DNA from 2 places in the uncultured Enterovirga sp. genome. Region 2 is predicted to be linked to the other one. Evidence: riboswitches for the same ligand, from Rfam matches in the RefSeq annotation. Region 2 holds a riboswitch; the other holds the start of a gene.
What was found. Region 2 has a riboswitch for cobalamin ahead of ACFE87_RS03690 (TonB-dependent receptor plug domain-containing protein). Riboswitches for the same ligand answer to the same signal wherever they lie in the genome.
Positions count from the first base shown of each region.

Region 1 (7,655 bases), on a different contig from region 2:
CGCCTATGTCAATCTCGGCCAGCTCGACGAGAAGAGCGGCCGTCCGGCCGAGGCGGTCGGCTTCTACGAGCGGGCGGTCGCGATCGAGCGCGAACTCGTGCGCCGCGATCCCGACAACGCGGAACGGCGGCGCACGCTGGGCATCGCGCTCGAGAAGCTCGGCAACGGCGCCTATTACCTCTCCGACTGGCCTCGCGCCCTCGCGGCCTATTCCGAGAATCTCGCGATCTTCCGGGCGCTCGCCGCCCAGAGCCCGCTCGACCTGCGCTACCTCCGCTCGGTCACGGTCGGGCTGTCGCTCGTCGGCGGCGTCAAGCGCGCGACCGCCGACGCTGCGGAGGCGGCACGGCTCTTCGAGGAGCGCCTGACGCTGAGCCGGACCCTCGCGTCGCGGCAGCCCGGGAATGCGGAGGCGCAGCACGATCTCGTCTTCGCCCTGCGCGACCTCGGCGAAGTCCGCGGCGACACGGGCGAGATGCAGGTCGGCATCGCGCTCTTCCGGGAGGCCATCGGGATCGCCCGCATTCTGGCCGGCATCGACGCTGCTGCGGTGAGACCGGTGATGGGTCTCGAGCAGCTTCTCGGAGCCCTCGCTCTCCTGCAGGGTCAGATTCAGGATTTCGACGGCGCGCTCGAGACCTATGACGAACAGGTCAAGGTGCTCCGCCGCCTCGTTGATCTCCGGCCGGCGACGGACCAATTCCGGGGGCAGCTCGCGGCCGCGCTCGTGAAGCAGGGCGCCTTCTGTGCGCTGGGCCGGGATGGTCCGGAGGGGCTGCGGATCATGGAGGAGGGCATCTCTCTCCTTCGCACGATCGCTGCGGGCGGGCATCTCACCGCCCGCACGACACTCGTCCTCGCGCTCGAGACGCGCGCCATGATCGCCGGCAGCTTCAAGCTGACCGACCTTGTCCTGGCGTCACGCCGCGAGGTCGTGGAGATCCGCCGCGTCCTCGCGGCGGGAGAGGCCGTGCCGCCCCGCCTCGCGCTCGCCGGTAGCCTCGTCCTCCTCGCCGACTCCTCGCAAGACCCGCTGGCGGCCTTGCGCGAGGCCGCGGCGATCCTCGGGGCTGTTCCGGAGGCCGAGCTCGACGACCGGAGCCGGACGCTGAAAGCGAACCTCGCCGAGCGCCTCGGCACGCTTCGCTGAGGGCGCGACGCGTTTGACTCGACGTTGCGGCCTCCCCTATTTCGGCCGCGACGGTGCCCTTCGGGGCCTAACAGGGAACGCGGTGGGGTTCGCCCGAGGCCGCGGCTGCCCCGGCAACTGTAAGCGGCGAGCCACCCGCCATGACGGCCACTGGGATCTCGGTCCCGGGAAGGCGGCGGGGGCGTCGAAGTCGCGAGGCAGGAGACCTGCCGTCAGCCGTGGTCACACGCGAGCGCGCCGGGCGGGGTGATCCGGCGAGGCCAAACCGTTCCGCTTCGGCGGTGGCGGCGAGACGTGCTCGGGGGTGACGTGCCACCACACCAGTCCTCCCGAGGTTTTCCATGTCAGCTCCCCTCTCGCCCCGTGTTCCCGTGACCGTACTCACCGGCTTCCTGGGAGCCGGAAAGACGACGCTCGTCCGCTCGCTCCTGGAGCGCGCGAATGGCCGGCGCATCGCCGTGATCGTCAACGAGTTCGGCGATATCGGCTTCGACGGATCGCTGATCGAGGATTGCGCCGCAGGCGCCTGCCGGCCGGGCGACATCGTCGAACTCACCAACGGCTGCATCTGCTGCACGGTGGCGGACGACTTCATCCCGACCATGGACCTGCTTCTCGGCCGCGACCGGCCGCTCGATGCGATCGTGATCGAGACCTCCGGCCTCGCCCTGCCACAGCCGCTCCTAAAGGCGTTCGACTGGCCGAGCGTACGCACCCGCGCGACCGTCGACGGGGTCGTCACGGTCGTCGATGCGACCGCCTTTGCGGAAGGGCGGGTTGCGCTCCACACCGACGAAGTTCCGCACGACCCGGCCCGGACTCATGACGATCCGGTCGAGGAGGTCTTCGAGGACCAGCTCCGCTGCGCCGACCTCGTCGTCCTCTCAAAGGCGGACCTCGTCTCGCCCGAGACGCTGGCCGCGATCGAGGCCGATCTCGCGCGCGACATCCGTCCGGGGGTCCGCATCGTCCGGTCGCGCGAGGCCGACCTCTCGCCGTCGGTCCTGATCGGGCTCGCGGCCGCGGCGGAGGACGACCAGGGCCCCCGGGCCGGCCACCACGATGCCGAGGAGGAGCACGACCACGACGATTTCGACAGCTTCGTCCTCGCGCCCGCCTCGGCCCCGGATCTCGAGGCTGTCCGCCGTCGCGTCCAGGCCGCACTCGAGGTCCCGGGCGTCCTGCGCGTCAAGGGCTACGCTGCCGTGGACGGCAAGCAGGCTGCCCTCGCCGTGCAGGGCGTCGGACAGCGGGTCGAACTCGCCTTCGCCCGGCCTGGCGCGGTCGCCTCGAGGCCGGCGCTCGTCGTGATCGGGCTGAAGGAGATGGACCGCGCCGCCGTCGAGGCGGCGCTCGCCGGGTAGCCGCGCGTTAGGGGATCAGCCTGTCCGCTCGGAGCTGCGTGAACAGATCGAAGAAGGCGTCGTCGGTCGGCTGGTAGGCCGCGAAACCGAGGCGGCGGCTCTTGCTCATGTCGGTCACCACCTCGATCGGGCGTCCGAGATCGGCATCCGTATGCCAGGCCGATGCGAGGCGGGCGAGGTCGGGTTCGGCGAGGCCCTCGCGCTCCGCGACGCGGCGCCAGACCGGGCCATCGTCCGCCATCTGCCCCTCGAGCGGCTGGATCGTGCCGTCGAAGGGCGCCGGCCCCAGCCCGAACCAATCGGCGATCCGGCCCCACATCCAGCTCCAGCGGAAGACGTCGCCGTTCACGACGTTGAAGGCCTCGTTCCGGGCGGCCGGCTTGGTCGCCGCCCAGAGCAGGTGACGCGCGAGCAGCCGGGCGTCGGTCATGTCGGTCAGGCCATTCCACTGCGCCGGCGACCCGGGAAACCGGAAGGGTCGGCCCGTCTCGCGACAGAGGGTGGCGTAGACCGCGAGCGTCGTGCCCATGTTCATGGCATTCCCGACCGCCATGCCGATGACGGTATGCGGGCGGTGGACGCTCCAGCCGAAGCCGTCGCGGGCGGCGGCTGCAAAGACCTCGTCCTCCTGGGCGTAGTAGAAATTCTCGATGTCGAGCCGGCCCTGGTCCTCGCGGAACGGGGTCTGGGGGAGGGCGCCTTTGCCATAGGCCTCGAAGGGCCCGAGATAATGCTTCAGTCCGGTCACGAGCGCGACATGGCGCGTGCTGCCGCCGCCGCGCAGCCCGTCCAGCAGGTTGCGAACCATCGCGGAATTGACCCGGATATTCTCCGCCTCGCTGTGCTGGCGCAGCCAGGTCGTGATGAAGACGGCGTCGGGTCTCACGTCGGCCAGCGCCCGGGTGGTGCCGGCCGCGTCCTGCAGGTCGGCGGAGATTGGCTCTACGCCGGCCTGTTCAGTCGGCCGCCGGGATAGGCCGTGAACCCGCCAGCCCTCGTCGAGCAGCCGCCGCGCCGTCGCGCTGCCGACGATGCCGCTCGCTCCCACGACCAATGCTGTCCCGGCCATCACCTGCTCCAAAACGTCCTGACCCGAGCTAGGCAGCCGCGTCGCCCTTTTGTAGGCGGCACCGGCCGGAAGGGAGGCAGCGTACCCGAACCACCATGCCGTCGGCGTCGCTCAATGCGGTCCTGCCTCCAGCGGCAGCCCGACATAATTTTCGGCGACGGTCCGGGCGGCCGAGTCCGAACTCGTGACGAATTCGAGTTCGGCCAACTGACGGCGCCGGTCGAACTCGCCGGATTCGGCGAAGCGGTGCAGCATCGAGGTCATCCACCAGGAGAAATGCTGCGCGCGCCAGACCCGCCGGAGCGCAGTCTTCGAATAGGTCTCCAGCGACTCCGACCCCTTGCCGGCGAAGTGGCGCTCCAGCGCGCGGGCCAGAACCCAGACATCGGCCACCGCGAGGTTCAGGCCCTTGGCGCCGGTGGGCGGCACGGTATGGGCGGCGTCGCCCGCGAGAAACATCCGGCCATGCTGCATCGGCTCGGAGACGAAGCTCCGCATGGCGACGACGTTGCGCTGGAAGATCGGCCCCTCGACCAGCCGGAACCCGTCTCCGGCGACCCGACGCTGGAGCTCGCTCCAGATCCGGTCGTCGGACCAATCCTCGACCCGCTCGGCCGGGTCGCATTGAAAATACATGCGCTGCACCGAGGAGGAGCGCGTCGAGATGAGCGCGAAGCCGTCCTCGTGGCGTGCATAGATCAGCTCCTCGGCCGAGGGGGGCGCCTCGGCCAGGATCCCGAACCAGCCGAAGGGGTAGATCCGGATGTAGTCCTGCCGCACCGCGTCCGGGATCGCCGGCCGACAGATGCCGTGGAAACCGTCGCATCCGGCCAGGATGTCGACCGAGAGGTCCTGGTTGCGACCTTCCGCATCCGTGAAACGGATCCGGGGCGACGAGGTCACGTCCTGCACCGAGACATCGCTCGCGTCGAACACGATCTCGCCCCCGGCCTCCAGCCGGGCCGCGATCAGGTCCTTCAGCACCTCGTGCTGCGGATAGACCGTGATGGCCCGCCCGGTCAGCGCCCGGAGGTCGATCCGGTGCCCCTCCCCGGCAAAGTGGAAGGAGAAGCCCTCGTGGACCTGGCCCTCGCGCCCGAGACGGTCGCCGAGGCCCGTCTCGACCATCAGGTCGACCGTGTTCTGTTCGAGGACGCCCGCCCGGATCGTCGCCTCGATGGCGTCCCGGGACCGGCTCTCGACGATCACCGAGCGGATTCCGGCGAGGTGGAGGAGGTGCGACAGCATCAGCCCGGCCGGGCCCGCCCCGATGATCCCGACCTGTGCGTGCATGTGGCTGTCCTGTCCTCGACCTCACGGCCGGGTGCCATGGACGGCGGGCCACGGCAACTGAACGGATCGTGAAGCGGCTTGCCCAGGGCGCCGGCCCGGCCTAAGCCTCGCCCGCAACCGGCAGCAGGCGCCCTTCCCGCAGGCCCATGTGAGCGCGTTCGTCCCCCCGTTTCCCCACCGCCCCCCCGATCGGCTGTCGGCCTTCGAGCTGATCCGCCGGGCCCGGCGCAGCCTCCTCGAGATCTGGACCGAGAAGGCCTTCGAGACCCAGTTCATGGAGACGAAGCTGCTCGCCCGCAGCGTCTTCGTGTGCAACAGCCCGGACACCGTGCAGGAGGCGTTCAGCCAGCACGCCGCGAGCTTCGAGCGGAAATCGCCGCAGATGCGGCACGCGCTGTCGCCGCTCCTCGGCGACGGGCTTTTCATCTCCGACGGCGAGACCTGGCGCCGACGCCGCAAGCTCGTCGGCCCGGTGATCCACACCTCGAAGGTGTCCCTCTTCGCGCCCGTGATGGTGGACACGATCGTGGAGGCCCGCGACCGCTGGGCCGCGCTCCCACCCGGGACCGAGATCGACGCGCTGTCGCAGATGGCCGAGCTCACGGCCGAGATCATCTGCCGCACGATCTTCGGCCGCCAGCTCGGCGGCGGCCATGCCCGCGAGGTGGTCGAGGGGTTCAGCGACTACCAGCGCCATGTCGGCCAGACGGACGCCCTGTCCCTCCTCGGCCTGCCCGACTGGCTGCCGCGCTGGCACGGGCGCGCCCTGTATCGGTCGGTCGCCCGCATCCACGCCGTGCTGGACGGCATCATCGCCGATTACCGGGCCCGTGGCGCGAGCGGCGAGACCTCGGTCATAGGCCACCTTCTCGACGCCCGCGACGAGGAGACCGGCGAGCGCATGAACGACGAGGCGCTCCGCAACGAGGCCGCCGTCATCTTCATGGCCGGCCACGAGACGACCGCGAATACGCTGGCCTGGGCCTGGTTCCTGCTGTCGCAGGCGCCCGATGTCGAGGCGAAGCTCCATGCCGAGCTCGACACCGTGCTGGGCGACCGCCCACCCGGCCTCGCCGACGTCGGGCGCCTTCCATATACCCGCGCCGTGGTCGAGGAGACGCTGCGGCTCTACCCCCCGGTGCCGATCCTGGCCCGGGAGGCGACCGAGGAGGAAACGCTTCGAGGCCGCCGCGTGCCGAAGGGCTCGCTCGTGATGGTAGTGCCCTGGGTGCTGCACCGGCACAAGCAGCTCTGGGACAGGCCGGACCATTTCGTGCCGGAGCGTTTCCTCGACGGAAGCCCGGAACCCGTCTCGCGCTATGCGTATGTGCCCTTCTCGATCGGTCCGCGGGTCTGCGCCGGGATGTCCTTCGCGACGACCGAGTCGATCCTGTCCCTCGCCGTGCTGGCCCAGCATTTCCGGCTCCGGCTGAAGCCGGGCCATGTCGTCGAGCCCGTCTGCCGCCTGACGCTGCGGCCGGGCGAGACGCTGCCAATGTTCGTCGAAAAGCGGGAGCGGAAGGTCGCGTCGGCCGCGCCTCCGGCTGCTTCCGCCTGCCCGCATCTCGCCGGATAGACCCGGGCGGGTCGGCAGCAATGTCGCGCTTCTCTCCAACGTGATCTTCACGCTTCCGGTCTAGGCAGGGTCGCCGCCACGCCTCCCGGGTCGCGGCGCGCGGGAGAATTCGCCATGTCGGCAGCTCTGTCCGAGCCGCAACCCTTTCGTCAGTCTCCCTCGCGGCGCCCGATCGCCGCGATCGCGGACGAGCTCGGCTATTCGCCGGACTGGAACTGGTCGTGGAACAGCTACAAGGCGATGGTGGTCCGGCTATCCGAGGAATACGGGCTGACCCGCCATCTCGAAATCGGCGGGGGGCGTGACACGCTGTTCACGCCCGAGGAAGCGGAGCGGCTCGGCCTGTCGGTCACCATCAACGATATTTCCGCCGGAGAGCTCGCGCTCGCACCCGCCGCCTTCGCCAAGATCTGCTGCGACGTCGCCGCCCCGGACACGATGCAGCGCGTCGCGCCCGGCAGTTACGACCTCGTCTATTCCCGCATGGTCATGGAGCATGTGCGGGACGCTCGCCGGCTCTGGCAGAACCAGTATGCGATGCTGGCGCCGGGCGGCGTGGCACTGGCCTTCGTGCCGACTCTCTACGCCCCGGCCTTCGCCCTCAATCGGCTCGTGCCCGAGGCCGTCTCCTCGGCCATCGTGAGCCGCCTCTTTCCTGATCGGCACCAGGAGGGCGACAACCCGAAATTCCCGGCCTTCTACGATCACTGCTTCGGCGATCCGGCGAAGGTCGTGCCAATGCTGGAGGGCTGCGGCTACCGCGAGACCCTGGTCCTGCCCTTCTACGGCTACAGCTATTTCTGGAAGATCCCGGTGCTCCGGCAGGTCGACGCCGCCTTCACCCGCCTGACGCGGGAACGCGACTGGCGCCGTTTCACGAGCTTCGCCTACATCATGGCCGTGAAGTAGCCCCGCCCCTGCGCGGCGCGGGGTTGCGGTCGGCTTCGGGCTCCGGCAGGGCTGTCGCAGCGCAAGCCCCGGAGATGCTGCCCATGTCCCGCACGGTGTTCGTCAACGGCGATTTCGTCCCCTACGAGGAGGCCCGGATCCCGATCATGGATCGGGGCTTCCTGTTCGCCGACGGCATCTATGAGGTGGCCGCGATCCTCGACGGCAAGCTCGTCGACAACGAGGCCCATCTTGCCCGGCTGGAACGCTCCCTCGGTGAGATCCGGATCGCGAACCCGTACAGCGCGGCCGAAT
Region 1 covers NZ_CAXTAZ010000034.1:24,907-32,561, forward strand. The annotation lists gene ACFE87_RS16295 (AAA family ATPase) at 1-1,150, shown strand, start outside; cobalamin riboswitch at 1,185-1,379, shown strand; gene cobW (cobalamin biosynthesis protein CobW) at 1,492-2,514, shown strand; gene ACFE87_RS16305 (SDR family oxidoreductase) at 2,522-3,583, opposite strand; gene ACFE87_RS16310 (4-hydroxybenzoate 3-monooxygenase) at 3,695-4,876, opposite strand; gene ACFE87_RS16315 (cytochrome P450) at 5,025-6,452, shown strand; gene ACFE87_RS16320 (class I SAM-dependent methyltransferase) at 6,567-7,361, shown strand; gene ACFE87_RS16325 (D-amino-acid transaminase) at 7,445-7,655, shown strand, end outside.
Region 1: it holds a riboswitch for cobalamin, as region 2 does, so the genes downstream of both, cobW (cobalamin biosynthesis protein CobW) here and ACFE87_RS03690 (TonB-dependent receptor plug domain-containing protein) in region 2, are expected to answer to the same signal.

Region 2 (7,655 bases):
CAGCGTCAAGGTCGCGCTGATCTTGCCCCTGACAGGTCCCGGTCAGGGCGCCATCGCGGGCCAGTCCCTCCGCAATGCGGCCGAGCTCGCCATGACCGAGTTCCAGGGCGCCGACGTCACCATCCTGGTCAAGGACGACAAGGGCACGGCGGAGGGCGCCCGCGAGGCCGCGAACGCCGCGCTTGCGGAGGGCGCCGAACTCGTCATCGGGCCGCTCTTCGCCCCCGCCGTTTCGGCGGCCGGGCAGGTCGCGCGCGCGGCCGGCAAGCCCGTCATCGCCTTCTCGACGGACACCACCATCGCCTCGCGGGGCGTCTATCTCCTGAGTTTCACGCCGCAGCCCGAAGTGGAGAGGGTCGTCTCCTACGCGACCGGGCAGGGCCGCCGCTCCTTCGCGGCCCTGATACCGGAGAGCTATTACGGCAACGTGGTGGAGGGCGCCTTCCGGGAAGCTGCCGCGAAAAGCGGCGCCCGTGTCGTCGCCGTCGAGCGCTACGCGAGCGGCCAGCCCGGCCCGGCCGTACAGCGGCTCACTGCGATCGTCTCCGGCGATGCCGCGCAGGCTGATGCGATCTTCATCCCGGATAGCGGCGAGTCGCTGGCCGCGGTCGGCACCGCGCTCGGCGGGATCAGCTTCAACCCGGGCCGCGTGAAACCGCTCGGGACGGGCGTCTGGAACGACCCGCGGGCGACCAGGATCGCGGCCCTCCAGGGCGGCTGGTATGCGGCCCCCGACCAGGCCGGCTTCGCCGCCTTCTCGGGCCGGTACAGGGCCAAGTTCGGCTCCGAGCCGAGCCGCATCGCGACGCTGTCCTACGATGCCGTCTCGCTCGTCGTGGCCCTCGCCCGGACGCAGGGCCCGGGCCGGTTCTCGGACAGTGTCCTCCTCGGAGCCGCTGGGTTCTCGGGCGTCGACGGTACCTTCCGGTTCCGGTCGGACGGCGGCAACGACCGCACGCTCGCCGTGCTCGAACTCCGTGACGGCACCACGGGCGTGGTCAGCCCGGCGCCGAAGACGCTCGGGGCGGCCTGAGGTCGAAGGTTCACCAGCCGAGGGCGAGCGCCAACCCGAGCCAGAGAGCCGCGTGCAGCGCGCCCGCCGCCACCATGACGCGGAGCGCGCGATCGATGTCGCGCGGGGTGGCGTCGCCGCCCTCCGGATTGAGGAAGGGCTCGTCGACGGGGCCGGCGGCGTAGACACGGGGCCCGGCGAGCCTGAGGTTCAGAGCGCCCGCCATCGCGCTCTCGGGCCAGCCGGCATTCGGCGAGCGGTGGATGCCGGCATCGCGGACCATGACCCGCCAGGCGATGCCGATCCGGCCCCCTGCGGCCGGTGCCGCGAGGGCGATGGCGAGGCCTGACAGCCGGGCGGGGACGAGATTCACGAGGTCGTCGAACCGGGCCGCGGCCCAACCGAAGGCACGGTGCCGCGGCGAGAGGTGGCCGATCATGGAATCGGCGGTGTTGACGGCCTTGTAGGCGACGAGGCCGGGCAGCCCGAGAAGCGCGAACCAGAAGGCCGGCGCGACCAATCCGTCGGAGACGTTTTCCGCCGCCGACTCGATCGCGGCCCGGGCGATCCCCGCCTCGTCGAGGCTTGCCGGATCGCGGCCGACGATCATCGACACCGCATGCCGGGCCGCCGTGATCCCGCCTGCCGCGAAGGCGAGGTCCACCCGGCGCACGTGGTCGTAGAGGCTACGGCCGGCGAGGAGAATGGAGGCCGCGAGCGCGAGCCAGAGCAGGCCGGCGGGCAACGCCCGGAGCCCGACTTCTATCGCGTAGCCGGAGGCGAGCGCGACGGCGACGAGGGCCAGAAGCCCTACGGCGCCGGCCGCCCGCCGGACGGGGTCGCTCCAGCGCTCCAGGTTGAGGAATTCGTCCCCGGTCGCGACGAGCCGGCCGAGCCACACGACCGGATGCGGCCACCGACGCCACAGCCAGTCCGGGTCGCCGACCAGCGCGTCGAGGACGAGCGCGCCGACGAGGATCCAGAGCGCGTCACCGGAGAAGACCATCAATGCAGCCGCTCGACCTCCGCGGCGAGCCGGTCGATCGCGTCCGCGAGCGAGGGGCCGCCGCAATAGGCCGTGAAATTCTCGGGCAGGACGATGCGGAGCGCCGGCGGATAGAGCCGGTCGAGGGCCGGGTGTTTGAGGAGGGCGCTGCCCTGGTCCTCGGCGGCGCCGTCCTCGCTCGAGACGAGGAGCAGGTCGGGCCGCAGTTGCACGACGGTCTCGAGGTCGACCATGCGGCCAAGCCCTCGGCTGAGCGCCGCCCCCGCATTGCGGAGCCCGACCAGGTCCAGGAGCGAGGTCGTGAGCGTATCGCGACCCGAAACCCAGCCCCGGCGCTGGATCGGCAGCACACTGACATTCGTCGCCGCTGCGGCCCGCCGGGCACGGGCGACCGCGGCATCGATGCGGGCCACGGCCTGTTCGGCCCTGTCGTCCTGGCCGAGCAGCCGGCCGGCCTGGCGGATCTGCGCACGCGCCTCGTCCACGGATCGCACCGCATCGAATTCGACGACGCGCAGGCCCTTGTCGCGCAGGAGCTCGCGTGTCGCGCGCTTCGTGAACCGCCCGGCCAGGACCAGGTCCGGCCGGATCGCCAGCACCTCCTCGGCCGTCCCGGAGAGACGCGGGAAGCGGGCCGCCTCCGCGGCCGCGTCGGACCGGAGCGGGTCCCGGGCATAGGGCGAGAGACCGCGGATCTGCCCGGCGTCGGCGAGCCGGACGAGAAGCTGGTCGGTGCAGAGGTTGATCGAGACCGCGCTCGGCTTGGCGACAGCGGGGGATGCGAGCGCGAGGAGGATGGCCGCGACTGCGCCGAAGCGCCGGCACCTAACCCCGTCATTCCGGACGCGGCGCAGCGCGGAGCGATGCTCCGCAGATCCGGAACCCACGGCTCGCACCAGGTGTGGCCCTCCTTCCGGTCTGTCCCCCGTCCATGGGTTCCGGGTTCCGCTTCGCGGCCCCGGAATGACGGACGCCAAGCTCTGCGCGAAAGTCATTCTCCAGCCGGCCCTATCCATCTCGCGAGCTTTGCACCGAAACGCCCGCCCCTGTCATGACCGGCCCTCGTTGCCGCACTCTCTTCGTTCGGGCATGGGACGGCCATGAGCTCCGCCTCCGAGAATCTGGCCTGGCTGCCCGTCGTGCCGGCGCTCGACCCGGCGCTCGCGTCGCGCCTGCGTTGGGCTGTCGACAGCCTCGCGAAGCCGCCGGGCTCGCTCGGGCGGCTCGAGAACCTCGCCGTCAGGCTCGGGACGATCGCAGGCAGCATCCCGCCCCCGCGGATCGAGCGGGCGACCCTCCTCATCTTCGCGGGCGACCACGGCCTGTGCGAGGAGGGCGTGTCGGCCTATCCGTCCACCGTCACGGCCGCGATGGTCCGGACGCTGCTCGCCGGCCGGGCCAGCGCCAATGCGCTCGCTGCCGCGGTGGGCGCCGAGACAACCGTGATCGACATCGGCATCGCGGCGGATCTTCCGGCCCATCCCGGCCTGGTCGACGCCAAGGTTCGCCGTGGAACCCGCAACGCGGCCCGCCAGCCCGCGCTCACCGCGGACGAGGTCGAAGCGGCGCTGGCAGCCGGTGTCGCTGCCGCAGGGCGCGCCGTCGATGCGGGTGCCGATGCGATCCTGCTCGGCGAGATGGGGATCGGCAACACGGCCGCCTCCGCCCTCCTGATGCACCGCCTGCTGCCGGCACCGCTCGCAGATTGCATCGGCCCCGGAGCCGGTCACGATCCGGAAGGGCTCGCCCGCAAGCGCGCGGCGCTGGCCCGGGCAGCCGCCCGGACGGCGGCGACCGAGCCGCTCTCCGTCCTGGCGGAGTTCGGCGGGCTCGAGATCCTCGGCATGGCAGGCGCCGCGATCGGGGCCGCAGCCCGGCGCCGGCCGGTGGTGGTCGACGGCTTCATCGCGGGCGTGGCCGCGCTCGCCGCCTTGCGCTTGAGGCCGGGGATTGGGGACGCGCTCGTCTTCGCCCATCGTTCGGCCGAGACGGGCCACGCCCTCCTCCTCGCGGAACTCGGCGCCGAGCCCTTGCTCGATCTCGGTCTCCGGCTTGGCGAAGGCACGGGCGGGCTTCTCGCCCTGCCGCTGCTGCGGGCCGCGTCCCGCCTCCTCACCGATGTCGCGACGCTGGATGAGGTGCTGGCCGGTGTCGCCTAGGCTCGCCCCGGAGGGCAGGCTCCTCGCTGCAGCGTTCCAGATGCTGACGCGGCTGCCGATGCCGGCCGTCTCCTTGGACGACGACTGGCTGGCGCGGTCGGCCAAATTCTTCCCGCTCGTGGGTCTGCTCGTCGGCGCGCTCTCGGCCTGCGTGCTGACGGGCGCCGCCCTTCTCTGGTCCGGGCCGATCCCGGCCATCCTGGCGGTCGCCGCCGGTCTCCTCCTCACCGGCGCGCTGCACGAGGACGGGCTCGCCGACACATTCGACGGGTTCGGCGGCAGGAGCCGCGAGGCGCGGCTCGCCATCATGAAGGACCCGCACCTCGGCGTGTTCGGGGCGCTGGCGCTGGCCGTGACGCTCGCCCTCAAGGTCGCGGCCCTCGTCGCCCTTGCGCCGCCCCTCGCAGCCGCGGCGCTGGTCGCCGGCGCCGCCGCATCGCGGTTCGGCGCCGTCCTCGTCATGTGGCGAACCGGCTATGCCGGCGACCGCCATGCCGCCAAGGTGCTGCACGGCTCCGGCCGTCCGAACGCCCGCGAAGTCGGCGTCGCGCTGGTTCTCGCCGCCCTCCCCCTCCTTCTGCTCGATCTCGCGACCGCTGCCTGCGCCCTTATGGGGGCGGCCCTCTTCGGTCTCGTCCTTGCCTGGCGAGCCTGCCGCGGCGTCGGCGGCCATACGGGCGACGTGCTCGGGGCCGTGATCGCCGTGTCGGAGGCCGGCTTCCTGCTCGGCGCGGCGGCGGCCTTCGGGCGGCCGTGACCCGGATCGTCGTCTGCCCGACGGAGCATGCCGTCCGCTCCTGCGAGGCATTCCGGCCCTCGCACGCGGTCAGCCTCGCCGCCCCGGGCGGAGCCGTTCCGGACCTCGCCTGCGAAAACCGGCTCGTCCTCCTCTTCAACGACATCGCGGAGCCGAGGCCGGGGCTCGCCGCCCCATGCCGGGACGACATTGCGGCCCTCCTCGCCTTCGGCGCGTCCTGGACCGGGGCCGCGCCGCTCCTCGTGCATTGCCAGGTCGGGATCAGCCGCTCCACAGCGACCGCCTTCATCCTCGCCTGCCAGCGCGAGCCGGACCGCACGGAGATCGCGGTCGCCGAGGTCCTCCGGGCGGCCTCGCCCTGCGCCACGCCGAACCCGCTCATGGTCGCGCTCGCGGACGACCTCCTCGGCCGGGCCGGCCGCATGGTCGACGCCGTGCGCCGCATCGGACGTGGCGCGGATTACCGCTCCTACGAGCGCTTCGAGCTTCGCCTCGCCGCACGGGGCCCGTCGACCCCGGTGTGACCCGGAAGCCGCATGCGGGCGCGAGCGCCGGACGGCAGGCCGGCAGCGCTTGCGCCCGGCGCATCCCTCATGGTCAGGTCGACGCGCTTTCGGTGCCCCGATTCCGGGGTGAAACGGGAATGCGGTGAGGATCTCGGATCCGATGCCGCGGCTGCCCCCGCAACTGTAGGCGGAGAGTCTCGCTCCGACATGCCACTGGCTCAGGCCGGGAAGGCGGAACGGGACGACGATCCGCGAGCCAGGAGACCGGCCGAAAGCGTCACCAGACCCCGCGGCGGTGGGCCGCGAAGGAGTTGTCATGACGCTTTTGCGACCCGGCGCTCTCGCGCCCGTTCTCCTATGCCTGCTCGCCAGTGTCTCGGCGCGGGCACAATCCGCCCCGGTCGAGCTTCCCGACATCGTCGTCACGGCCGACCGGCAGCCCGAGCCGATCGCGCGCTCCGGGAGCGCGATCTCGGTCGTGACCCGCGACGAAATCCAGCGCTTCAACCCGACGTCCTTCGTGGACGCGCTGCGCAGCGTGCCGGGCCTCGACATCACCGAGACGGGCGGTCCGGGCGCGACCACCTCCGTGCGGCTCCGGGGCGCGAATACCGGGCAGACGCTGGTGCTGATCGACGGCATCCGGGTGAACGATTCCGTGCCGGCGAGCGGTGATTTCGACTTCGCGAACCTGCTCCCGTCCGCGATCGACCGGATCGAGGTCCTGCGCGGGCCGCAGAGCGCGCTCTACGGTTCGGACGCGATCGGCGGCGTCATCAACATCATCACGAAGTCCGGCGGCGGCGAACCTCGCTTCGAGGCCCGGACCGAGGCCGGCAGCTACGGTACGCTGAACACGAGCGCGACCGCCTTCGGCTCGGCGGGTCCCTGGTCCTACGCCTTCTCCGGAGGCGGCCAGAAGAGCGCCGGCTTCTCGCGCTACGGCTTCCGCATCGGCCAGCTCGAGCGGCGGTTCGGCGGCTTCGAGCCCGACGGTTTTTCACGTTGGGGCGGCTATGGCCGGCTCGGCTATGATGCGGGCGAAGGCGTGAAGCTCGAGTTCGGAATCTTGTCCTCGAAGACCACTTCGGAGCTCGACGCCGCCTCCTCGACCCTGCCCCGCCTGACCCAGGCCACCGGCCCGACGCGCATCTTCCCCGACACCCCGGGCGAGGCCGAGCGGCGGTTCACGCAGGTCTTCGCCCGCGGCACGGCCGAACAGGGACCGCTGACCCACAGCCTGACCGTCTTCGCCAACCAGACCGACCGCTACTTCCGCGAGACGAGCTACCGCACGAACGTCCTGCGGCAGAATACGACGACGACCAACACCGACTTCTTCAGCGACCGTCTCGGCGCCGAATACCAGGGCACCCTGAAGCTCGACGCGTTCGGGTCGCTGATTTTCGGCGGCAAGTTCGAGACGGAGCGGGGCCGCACCTTCTCGCAAACCCTCTCGCCGGTGCCGCGGCCGCGCTTCGGCACCTTCGACGGCGAGCAGAACACGCGCGCCCTCTTCGCGCTCTACAGCCTGCCTGTCGGGGAGCGCATCATCCTGACCGTCGGCGGCCGCCACGACGAGGTCGGCCAGCGCGACTTCGATACCTGGCGGGCCACCGGCGCCTATCTGATCCCGGAGACCGGGACGAAGCTTCGGGCGAGCGGCGGCACGGGCGCGAAAGCCCCGACGCTGTTCCAGCTCTTCTCGCCGCAGAACGGCAATCCCGCCCTGTCTCCCGAGACCAGCATCGGCTGGGACGCCGGCGTGGACCAGACCGTCCTGGACGGACTCGCCAAGGTCTCGGCGACGGTGTTCGGCAACAGGTTCCAGGACCTGATCGAGTTCGACTCGGTCACCCAGCGCTATTTCAACACCTCGCGGGCGAAATCCTCCGGGGTCGAGATCGAGGCGTCGCTGACGCTGGTGCCGGACTGGGTGCGGATCTCCGGCGCCTATACGAACCTCAACGCCAAGGACGAGCGGACCGACCGCACCCTGCAGCGACGGCCGGATCATGTCGGCCGGATCTCGGTCGCGCTCACGCCGCTCGACGGGTGGCTGGTCGAGCCCCGGGTGACCATCGTGTCGCGCCGCTTCAGCGGCTCGAACGAGACCCAGCGGCTGCCGCGCTACGCCCGGCTCGACCTCTATAGCGAGTACAAGATCGACGAGACCTGGCGCGTCTTCGGCCGGATCGAGAACCTCACCGACACC
Region 2 covers NZ_CAXTAZ010000004.1:80,752-88,406, reverse strand. The annotation lists gene ACFE87_RS03720 (penicillin-binding protein activator) at 1-1,033, shown strand, start outside; gene cbiB (adenosylcobinamide-phosphate synthase CbiB) at 1,044-2,018, opposite strand; gene ACFE87_RS03710 (ABC transporter substrate-binding protein) at 2,018-2,905, opposite strand; gene cobT (nicotinate-nucleotide--dimethylbenzimidazole phosphoribosyltransferase) at 3,119-4,177, shown strand; gene cobS (adenosylcobinamide-GDP ribazoletransferase) at 4,167-4,934, shown strand; gene ACFE87_RS03695 (tyrosine phosphatase family protein) at 4,931-5,458, shown strand; cobalamin riboswitch at 5,532-5,728, shown strand; gene ACFE87_RS03690 (TonB-dependent receptor plug domain-containing protein) at 5,757-7,655, shown strand, end outside.